2 regions of the Streptomyces sp. NPDC005761 genome follow, and region 1 is predicted to be linked to the other one. Evidence: riboswitches for the same ligand, from Rfam matches in the RefSeq annotation. Region 1 holds a riboswitch; the other holds the start of a gene.
What was found. Region 1 has a riboswitch for glycine ahead of gcvT (glycine cleavage system aminomethyltransferase GcvT). Riboswitches for the same ligand answer to the same signal wherever they lie in the genome.
Positions count from the first base shown of each region.

Region 2: linked by a shared signal. The riboswitch ahead of gcvP (aminomethyl-transferring glycine dehydrogenase) and the one ahead of gcvT (glycine cleavage system aminomethyltransferase GcvT) in region 1 are both predicted to bind glycine.

Region 1 covers NZ_JBEXXX010000017.1:129,190-133,552, forward strand. Annotated here, with positions in the region: gene ABZ434_RS18235 (enhanced serine sensitivity protein SseB C-terminal domain-containing protein) at 1-800, opposite strand, end outside; gene ABZ434_RS18240 (enhanced serine sensitivity protein SseB) at 974-1,744, opposite strand; gene ABZ434_RS18245 (AAA family ATPase) at 1,848-2,534, opposite strand; glycine riboswitch at 2,704-2,796, shown strand; gene gcvT (glycine cleavage system aminomethyltransferase GcvT) at 2,938-4,053, shown strand; gene gcvH (glycine cleavage system protein GcvH) at 4,155-4,363, shown strand, end outside.
Region 2 covers NZ_JBEXXX010000010.1:195,105-199,467, reverse strand. Annotated here, with positions in the region: gene ABZ434_RS13130 (DNA polymerase IV) at 1-1,249, shown strand, start outside; gene ABZ434_RS13125 (PRC-barrel domain-containing protein) at 1,174-1,542, opposite strand; glycine riboswitch at 1,656-1,753, shown strand; gene gcvP (aminomethyl-transferring glycine dehydrogenase) at 1,947-4,363, shown strand, end outside.

The sequences.
Region 1 (4,363 bases):
GCGCGCGGGGCGGGGCCGGGTGCCTGCGGGTATCCGTAACCCGGAGCGACGACCGCACCACGGCCGGCCGGGGCGTGCGGATCGCGGTCGTAGAACGGACGGGAGTTGGCGCGCAGCCACATCGCAACCGGGTCGTGATCGTCGGCCATCGCGACCGTCGAGACCGGAAGACCCTTCGGAACCGAGCCGATGGACTGCTGCATCATCGCCCGCACGGCGTCGACGGAGGGGCCGCTCGTGTCGTACAGATCGAGACCGATGGCGAGGTACGGGACGCCGAGCGCGGGCTGCACCCAGGCGCGGCGCAGCGAGCGGATCGCGGGGGTGTGATGGGCGTTCTGGGTCAGCTGGGCGTAGAACTGCGGGATCTCGATGGCGGGGTCGCTGATCCGCAGCGGGCCGGCGGGCATCCGGTCCAGGCCGGTGGCGATCCGGCGCAGGTCCAGCCAGGGGATGCCCACGCCGCCCCCCGGGGCGTGCGGATTCAGCCAGATGCCCCAGCGGTCGGGGAACAGTGCGCGGGCGATGTCGCGGCCTCCCACGACCTCGTGGTCGCGGTTCCAGCCGCTGGCGGAGAGTTCCTGGGCGGAGGTGACACAGGGGGCGTAGCCGAGGCCGTCGATCTCCATGCTCCCGTACTGGGAGTCGGGCGAGCCGGCCCGGCCGTGCCACAGCAGCATCCAGATGCGGTCGGCCGCCAGCGCCTGGAGCAGCGCCTCGTACGCGTCGTAGCGCCCGGGCGTCACCTGTCGCAGCATGTGCTCGACCTGCCCGGCCGCCGCCGTGCCTGACGCACTCACCCTGGGTCCCGCCCCTCTTCGATCCAACGTGTCGGCCTGCCGTTACCCGGGCTCTCGGGGACGGCGCGGTGCCGAGGCACCAGCCATCAAACCAGCTTATGCGTCGGGCCTGACACCGACTTGACTCCACGGGCACCGGCGTCGCCCCGCGGCGCCGGTGCCCTGCGGTGCCGCTACTCGGCGGGGCGCTGATAGAACGGCCGCACCCGTGCCCGCATCCAGTCGGCGACCGGGTCCTGGGCGACGTCGAGCAGCACCAGGTTGACCGGCCACGGCACCTCGACGCGCCCCAGTGCCCGCCCCAGGGCGTCCATGGGCGCGTTGCGTCCGGCTCCGTCCCAGGTGGAGAACTCGATGCCGACGAAGAGGACGGGGTCGCCGCCCTCGATGCTGGCCAGGGCGCGGCGGGCGCTGAGCACGACGCCGCTCTCCTCGAACTCCCCGGCCGCGGCGGCGAGGAAGTCGACGGGTTCCTCCTGCCAGTCCGGCTCGTACAGCCGGACGCGGCCGCCGGTGGCCGGCCCGTCCAGCACGGTGCGGCCGGCCCGGCAGAGCTCGGCGACGGCGGGCGGCGGCAGCGGCATACCGACCGCGCCGCCCGGGTTCACGGCGATGCCGAGCTGCGGGGGCAGGCCGCGGGCGAACTCCCGGGCGGGAGCCACGGTGAACGACATGTGCGCACCGACACAGGTGAGGAACTGCTGTTCGGAGCTGAACACGGGGACGTACGGAGCGCCCTCGACGTCCAGCGTCGGCAGATCCAGATCGGTGGCGTCCGGCGAGCCGCCGTTGGGCAGGGGCACCCAGAGGTGGCTGCGGCCGAGCACCTCCACCAGTCGGCCGCCCGCCTCGGGGCTGCCGAGCGAGGCGCTCAGCACTTCTTCGAGCTCGTTGGCCGGCCATCCGCCCTGCGGATGGGTCCGGGCCGGTGCCGGAATGTCCACTGTCTCCCTCTCTCACCCCATGTCGTGCAGCAAGAGGTTAACGCCGTGTCCCTGGATACCCGCCAGTCGCACACGGGCTGTCCAGCCATCGGACAGCCATTTTTCAGGCCTCACTCTGTGCGTCTGCGAATGTGATCCGCGCGACCAGGCCCGCCGCCTCCCGGTCCAGCAGCACCGCCGAGGCGCACCCGAGGGGCAGCAGGCCCGACTCGGTGTCCCGGAGCAGCCGCCCCACGGCCCGGCGGTGCCGGGCGAAGGCGTAGCCGGAGACTCCGCGCCCGCGCTCGAGCTGTCCCTCCCTCGCCGTCTGCGGGGTGACGTCGAGCAACACGAGGTGCAGGGTGTGGCCGCGGCGCCGGGCGTCGCGGGCCAGCCAGCCGCGCACCCAGGCCTGGGTGCCGCAGTCGTGGACGACGACGGAGGCGCCGGAGCGCAGCACCCGCCACAGCCCCCAGTAGTGGGCGACGCGGACGAGCGGGCGGTAGAGGGCGTACGGGAGTAAGCGGGGCAGCCGGGCCGCCCAGCGGTCCCTGGTGTCCTGGGAGTCGATGGCGTGTGCCGAGACGGCCCGTGCGATGAGCGTCGATTTGCCGCTGCCGGGCAGCCCGGAGACCACCACCACGTCGCCCGCCGCGAAGTGCAGGCCGCGCGGGCTGCGCCCGTCGCGCTGGCGCAGATCCCGTACGACCGGCGCGTGCGGGCCCGCCTTCTCCCTGGCCGGCGCACCCGGCTGCGCGGGCAGTGCGCCGTGCGCGACCCCCGCGGTCGTCGCGTACCGCTGCAACGTCATCGCCCTCCCCCTGTCGGCTACCCACACCTGCCCAAGAAGTGTAAAGAAAAGGTAATGCGGCACAACCGTCCGACCCGCCGGATTCCCCCAGCGGACCGGCATCGGTACCGGCCCCCCACTCTCCCGCAATGCGTGCGATGATGACCCCGTCAACTGCATAAAGGCCGCTCGAATCCGCGCGGGAGAGTCCCGGCCCCGTGCCGGGCGCCGAAGGAGCAAGATCCTCCCTTGAATCTCTCAGGCCCCGTACCGCGTGGATGAGGCAGATCTGAAAAGCGGGCCGCTCTGCGGCTCCACCCAAGGTGCAAGCCGAACCCCTGCGGGGTCTCTCGGCGAACCTCTCAGGTTCCGATGACAGATGGGGAGGGATCGTCCTCGTCGTCATGCCCTGGGAGCCTTATCCATGAGCACCGCCCCCCGTCTCACAGCCCTCGATGCCCTGCACCGTTCGCTGGGCGCGACCATGACCGACTTCGCCGGCTGGGACATGCCGCTGCGCTACGCCAGTGAGCGCGACGAGCACAACGCCGTCCGCACGAAGGCCGGGCTCTTCGACCTCTCGCACATGGGCGAGATCACCGTCACCGGACCCGAGGCCGTGGCGCTGCTGAACTTCGCACTCGTCGGCAACATCGGCACCGTCTCCACGGGCCGGGCCCGCTACACGATGATCTGCGCCGAGGACGGCGGCATCCTGGACGACCTGATCGTCTATCGCCTGGGCGAGACCGAGTACATGGTGGTCGCCAACGCGGGCAACGCGCAGATCGTGCTGGACGCCCTGACCGCCCGGGCCGAGGGCTTCGACGCCGAGGTCCGCGACGACCGCGACGCGTACGCGCTGCTCGCCGTCCAGGGCCCCGAGTCCCCCGCCATCCTGGCTGCCGTCACCGACGCCGACCTGGACGGCCTGAAGTACTACGCCGGCCTGCCCGGCACGGTCGCCGGCGTTCCCGCGCTCATCGCCCGTACCGGCTACACCGGTGAGGACGGCTTCGAGCTGTTCGTCGCTCCCGGGCACGCCGAGCAGCTGTGGAAGGCCCTCACCGAGGCGGGCGCCTCGCGTGGCCTGATCCCGTGCGGGCTCTCCTGCCGCGACACGCTGCGCCTGGAGGCGGGCATGCCGCTGTACGGGCACGAGCTGACCACGGCGCTGACCCCGTTCGACGCCGGTCTGGGCCGGGTCGTGAAGTTCGAGAAGGAGGGCGACTTCGTCGGCCGCAAGGCCCTTGAGGCCGCCGCCGAGCGCGCCGAGACCGCCCCGCCCCGCAAGCTCGTCGGCCTGGTGGCCGAAGGCCGCCGGGTGCCGCGCGCCGGCTTCCCGGTCGTCGCGGAGGGCCAGGTCATCGGCGAGGTCACCTCGGGCGCGCCCTCGCCCACGCTCGGCAAGCCGATCGCCATGGCATACGTCGACGCCGCCCACGCCACGCCCGGCACCGCGGGTGTCGCCGTGGACATCCGGGGCAGCCACGAGCCGTACGAGGTCGTGGCGCTGCCGTTCTACAAGCGGCAGAAGTAGAACCGCAGAGCCCACGGGCGCCGCGTACGTGACGCAGTCCTGTCTCACACCGTAAGACCATCGTTCATCAGCACTCCCCCGCGTACAGGAGAATTCAGGTCATGAGCAACCCCCAGCAGCTGCGGTACAGCAAGGAGCACGAGTGGCTGTCGGCCGTCGAGGACGGCGTGGCCACCATCGGCATCACGGAGTACGCGGCCAACGCGCTCGGTGACGTCGTCTACGCCCAGCTCCCTGAGGTCGGTGACACGGTGACCGCGGGTGAGACCTGCGGCGAGCTGGAGTCGACCAAGTCGGTCAGCGACCTGTA
Region 2 (4,363 bases), on a different contig from region 1:
GGCCTACCTGGTGCCGCGCTTCACGCTCTACCGGACCGTGAGCGACCAGGTCATGGAGCTGCTGGGCCGCCTCTCACCCCTTGTGGAGCCGCTCAGCCTCGACGAGGCCTTCGTCGACCTGGAAGCGGGCGGGACAGCGGACGACACCGCCTCGGCCATGGAGATCGGCGAGCAGCTGCGCGAGGCGATCGAGGCGGTCACGGGGCTCAGTGGCTCCGTGGGGCTCGCGGGCTCCAAGATGCTGGCGAAGATCGCCTCCGAGGAGGCCAAGCCCAACGGGATCCTGCTGATAGAGCCGGGCACGGAGCGCGCGCTGCTCGCGCCCATGCCGGTACGCACGCTGCCCGGCGTCGGCCCGGCCACCGCGGACCATCTGCGCCGCGCCGGTATGACCACGATCAGTGACCTCGCGGAAGCGGGTGAGGCGGAGCTCGTACGGCTGCTGGGCAAGGCGCACGGCAGTTCCCTGCACCGCATGGCGTCCGGCTACGACGACCGGCCGGTGGTCGCCGAGCGCGACGCCAAGTCGGTCTCGGTCGAGGACACCTTCGACACGGACCTCCACGACCGGGTCCGGGTGCGCACCGAGGTGGAGCGGCTGGCCGACCGCTGCGTCCACCGGCTGAGGGCCGCCGGGCGGTCAGGACGCACGGTCGTCCTCAAAGTGCGGCGCTACGACTTCTCGACCCTCACCCGCTCCGAGACGCTCCGTGGGCCCACGGACGACCCCAGGGTCGTCAGAGAGGCGGCTGCGCGGCTCCTGGAGGCCGTGGACACGACCGGGGGGGTGCGCCTGCTCGGTGTCGGCGTCACCGGGCTCGCCGACTTCACCCAGGAGGATCTGTTCGCCCAGGCAGCGGGGGAGCGGCTGGGCGCCGAGCTCCCGGAGGCCGTCGAGCCGGGCGCGCACCCCGTGGCGGACGAGGCAGGACCGCAGGACGGGGAACCCGCACAGGAGACTGCGGAGCAGCTTGCCGCGCGGCGCTGGCCGGCCGGTCACGACGTACGCCATGACACCTATGGGCACGGCTGGGTGCAGGGGAGCGGTGTCGGGCGGGTGACGGTGCGCTTCGAGGAACCGGAATCGGAACCCGGCCGGGTCCGCACGTTCCGGATCGACGATCCGGAACTGCAGCCGGCCGATCCGCTGCCGCTCGTGCGGAACCCGGTGGACTACTCGTCCTGGCCCGCCAGCCTGCCGAAATCGCGGTCCGGGGCGCTCTCGCCCGGCACCGAGTCCAGACCGTAGTGCCGGTAGAGCTGAAGCTCCTGTTCCGGCGAGAGATGGCGTCCTACCCCGAAGTCGGGTGCGTCCTTGATCAGGGCGCGGTCGAAGGGGACGCGCAGCGTGTCCGCGACGAATTCGCTGGGCTCCAGCGGGACGAATGCGTCCCGGCTGAACAGTCCGGTGCGCACGGCCGCCCATTCGGGCACACCGGTCGCGTCGTCGAGGTACACCTCGTCCACGGTTCCGATCTTGGTGCCCTTGCGGTCGAACGCCTTGCGGCCGATCAGGCTGCGCGGATCGATGTCGGTCTGCACGGTCCCTCCCACGGGTCACGGCTACTCCACAGGCACTACAGAAGTGCAGATCCGTGGTGTCGGCCACTCGAGATCTCCCTCGCATACCCCGCTGGTACGCTGGCAATGGCTGCTGACCCCGTGCGGGAGAGTCCTCCGGAGACAATCCGGAAGGCGCCGAAGGAGCAAATCCTCCCCGGAATCTCTCAGGCCCCCGTACCGCACGGACGAGGTCACTCTGGAAAGCAGGGCGGGTTCCGCACGGCCACGGCCGGGCCGGAGCTCTCCCTCACCGACGGTGAAAGCCGGTGCGCCCCGCGGGCACCGGTGAAGCTCTCAGGTTGAGATGACAGAGGGGGAGGCCGTTCGGGCACCCCGCGCCGTGGTGCCCCTCGCAGGTCGTGACAGACCAGGAGGCCTCCATCATGACCCCCCGCCGCACTTCGCTCTCCCAGCTCGAACAGGGCATCCCGTTCGAGCAGCGCCACATCGGTCCCGATGCCGAGGCTCAGGCGAAGATGCTCGCCCAGGTCGGTTACGGCTCGCTCGACGAGCTCACCGCCGCCGCGGTGCCCGATGTGATCAAGAGTGCCGAGGCCCTGCGGCTCCCGGCCGCCCGGACCGAGGCCGAGGTCCTTGCGGAGCTGCGCCTGCTCGCCGACCGCAACCAGGTCCTGGCCCCGATGATCGGGCTCGGCTACTACGGCACGTTCACCCCACCGGTGATCCTCCGCAACGTGATGGAGAACCCCGCCTGGTACACGGCCTACACGCCTTACCAGCCCGAGATCTCCCAGGGCCGTCTCGAGGCCCTCCTCAACTTCCAGACGATGGTGGCCGAGCTCACCGGGCTGCCCACCTCCGGCGCCTCGCTGCTCGACGAGGGCACGGCCGCCGCCGAGGCCATGGCGCTGGCCCGGCGGGTCGGCAAGGTCAAGCAGGGCGTGTTCCTGGTCGACGCGGAGACCCTGCCGCAGACGGTGGCCGTCATCGAGACCCGTGCCGAGCCGACCGGGGTCGAGGTAGTCGTCGCCGACCTCACCGACGGCATCCCGGCCCGGATCGCCGAGCGCGGCGTCTTCGGCGTGCTGCTGCAGTACCCGGGCGCCTCCGGAGCCGTACGGGACATCGAGCCCGTCATCGCGCAGGCCCACGAGCTCGGCGCGATCGTCACCGTGGCCGCCGATCTGCTCGCCCTCACCCTGCTCACGTCCCCCGGCGACCTCGGCGCGGACATCGCCGTCGGGACCACGCAGCGCTTCGGGGTGCCGATGGGCTTCGGCGGGCCGCACGCCGGCTTCATGGCCGTACGCGAGAAGTTCGCCCGCAGCCTCCCGGGCCGCCTCGTCGGTGTCTCCGTGGACGCGGACGGCAACAAGGCGTACCGCCTGGCCCTGCAGACCCGTGAGCAGCACATCCGCCGCGAGAAGGCCACCAGCAACATCTGCACCGCTCAGGTGCTGCTCGCCGTGATGGCGGGCATGTACGCCGTCTACCACGGCCCGGACGGTCTGCGGACGATCGCGCGGCGCACCCACCGCTACGCGGCGATCCTGGCCGGCGGCCTGCGGGCCGCCGGTGTCGACGTGGTGACCGGTGCCTTCTTCGACACCCTCACGGTCCGGGTGCCGGGCAGGGCTGCCGCGGTCGTCGCCGACGCCCGCGAGCGTGGCGTCAACCTGCGCCTCGTCGACGGCGACCTGGTCTCGCTCGCGTGCGACGAGACCACGACCCGCGCCCAGATCGCGGCCGTCTGGGCCGCCTTCGGCGCCGAGGGCGACGTCGAGGCCCTGGACGCCACGACTGCCGACGCACTGCCCGAGGGGCTGCTGCGCACCGACGCGATCCTGACCCACCCCGTCTTCCACCAGTACCGCTCCGAGACCGCGATGCTGCGCTACCTGCGCAAGCTCGCGGACCGTGACTACGCGCTGGACCGTGGCATGATCCCGCTCGGCTCCTGCACCATGAAGCTCAACGCGACGGCCGAGATGGAGTCGATCACCTGGCCCGAGTTCGGCGCACTGCACCCGTTCGCGCCGGCCGAACAGGCCGAGGGTTTCCTGACCCTCATCCGTGAGCTGGAGGAGCGCCTCGCGGAGGTCACCGGCTACGACGCGGTCTCCATCCAGCCGAATGCCGGATCGCAGGGCGAGTTCGCGGGACTGCTGGCCGTGCGCGCGTACCACCGCGCCAACGGTGACGAGGGCCGGACCGTCTGTCTGATTCCGTCCTCCGCCCACGGAACCAACGCCGCCAGCGCCGTGATGGCCGGCATGAAGGTCGTCGTGGTGAAGACCGCCGACGACGGCGAGGTCGACATCGAGGACCTCCGCGCCAAGATCGAGAAGCACCGCGAAGAACTCGCCGTTCTCATGATCACTTACCCGTCCACCCACGGTGTGTTCGAGGAGCACGTCGCCGACATCTGCGCCGAGGTGCACGATGCCGGCGGTCAGGTGTACGTCGACGGGGCCAACCTCAACGCGCTGGTCGGTCTGGCCAAGCCGGGCCACTTCGGCGGCGACGTCTCGCACCTGAACCTGCACAAGACCTTCTGCATCCCGCACGGGGGCGGCGGTCCCGGCGTGGGTCCCGTCGGTGTGCGGGCGCACCTGGCGCCGTACCTCCCGAACCACCCGCTGCAGCCCGCCGCCGGGCCGGAGAGCGGTGTCGGACCGATCTCGGCCGCCCCGTGGGGCTCGGCCGGAATTCTTCCGATCTCCTGGGCCTACGTACGCCTGATGGGCGGCGAGGGCCTCAAGCGTGCGACGCAGGTCGCCGTACTCGCGGCCAACTACATCGCCAAGCGGCTGGAGCCGCACTACCCGATCCTGTACAA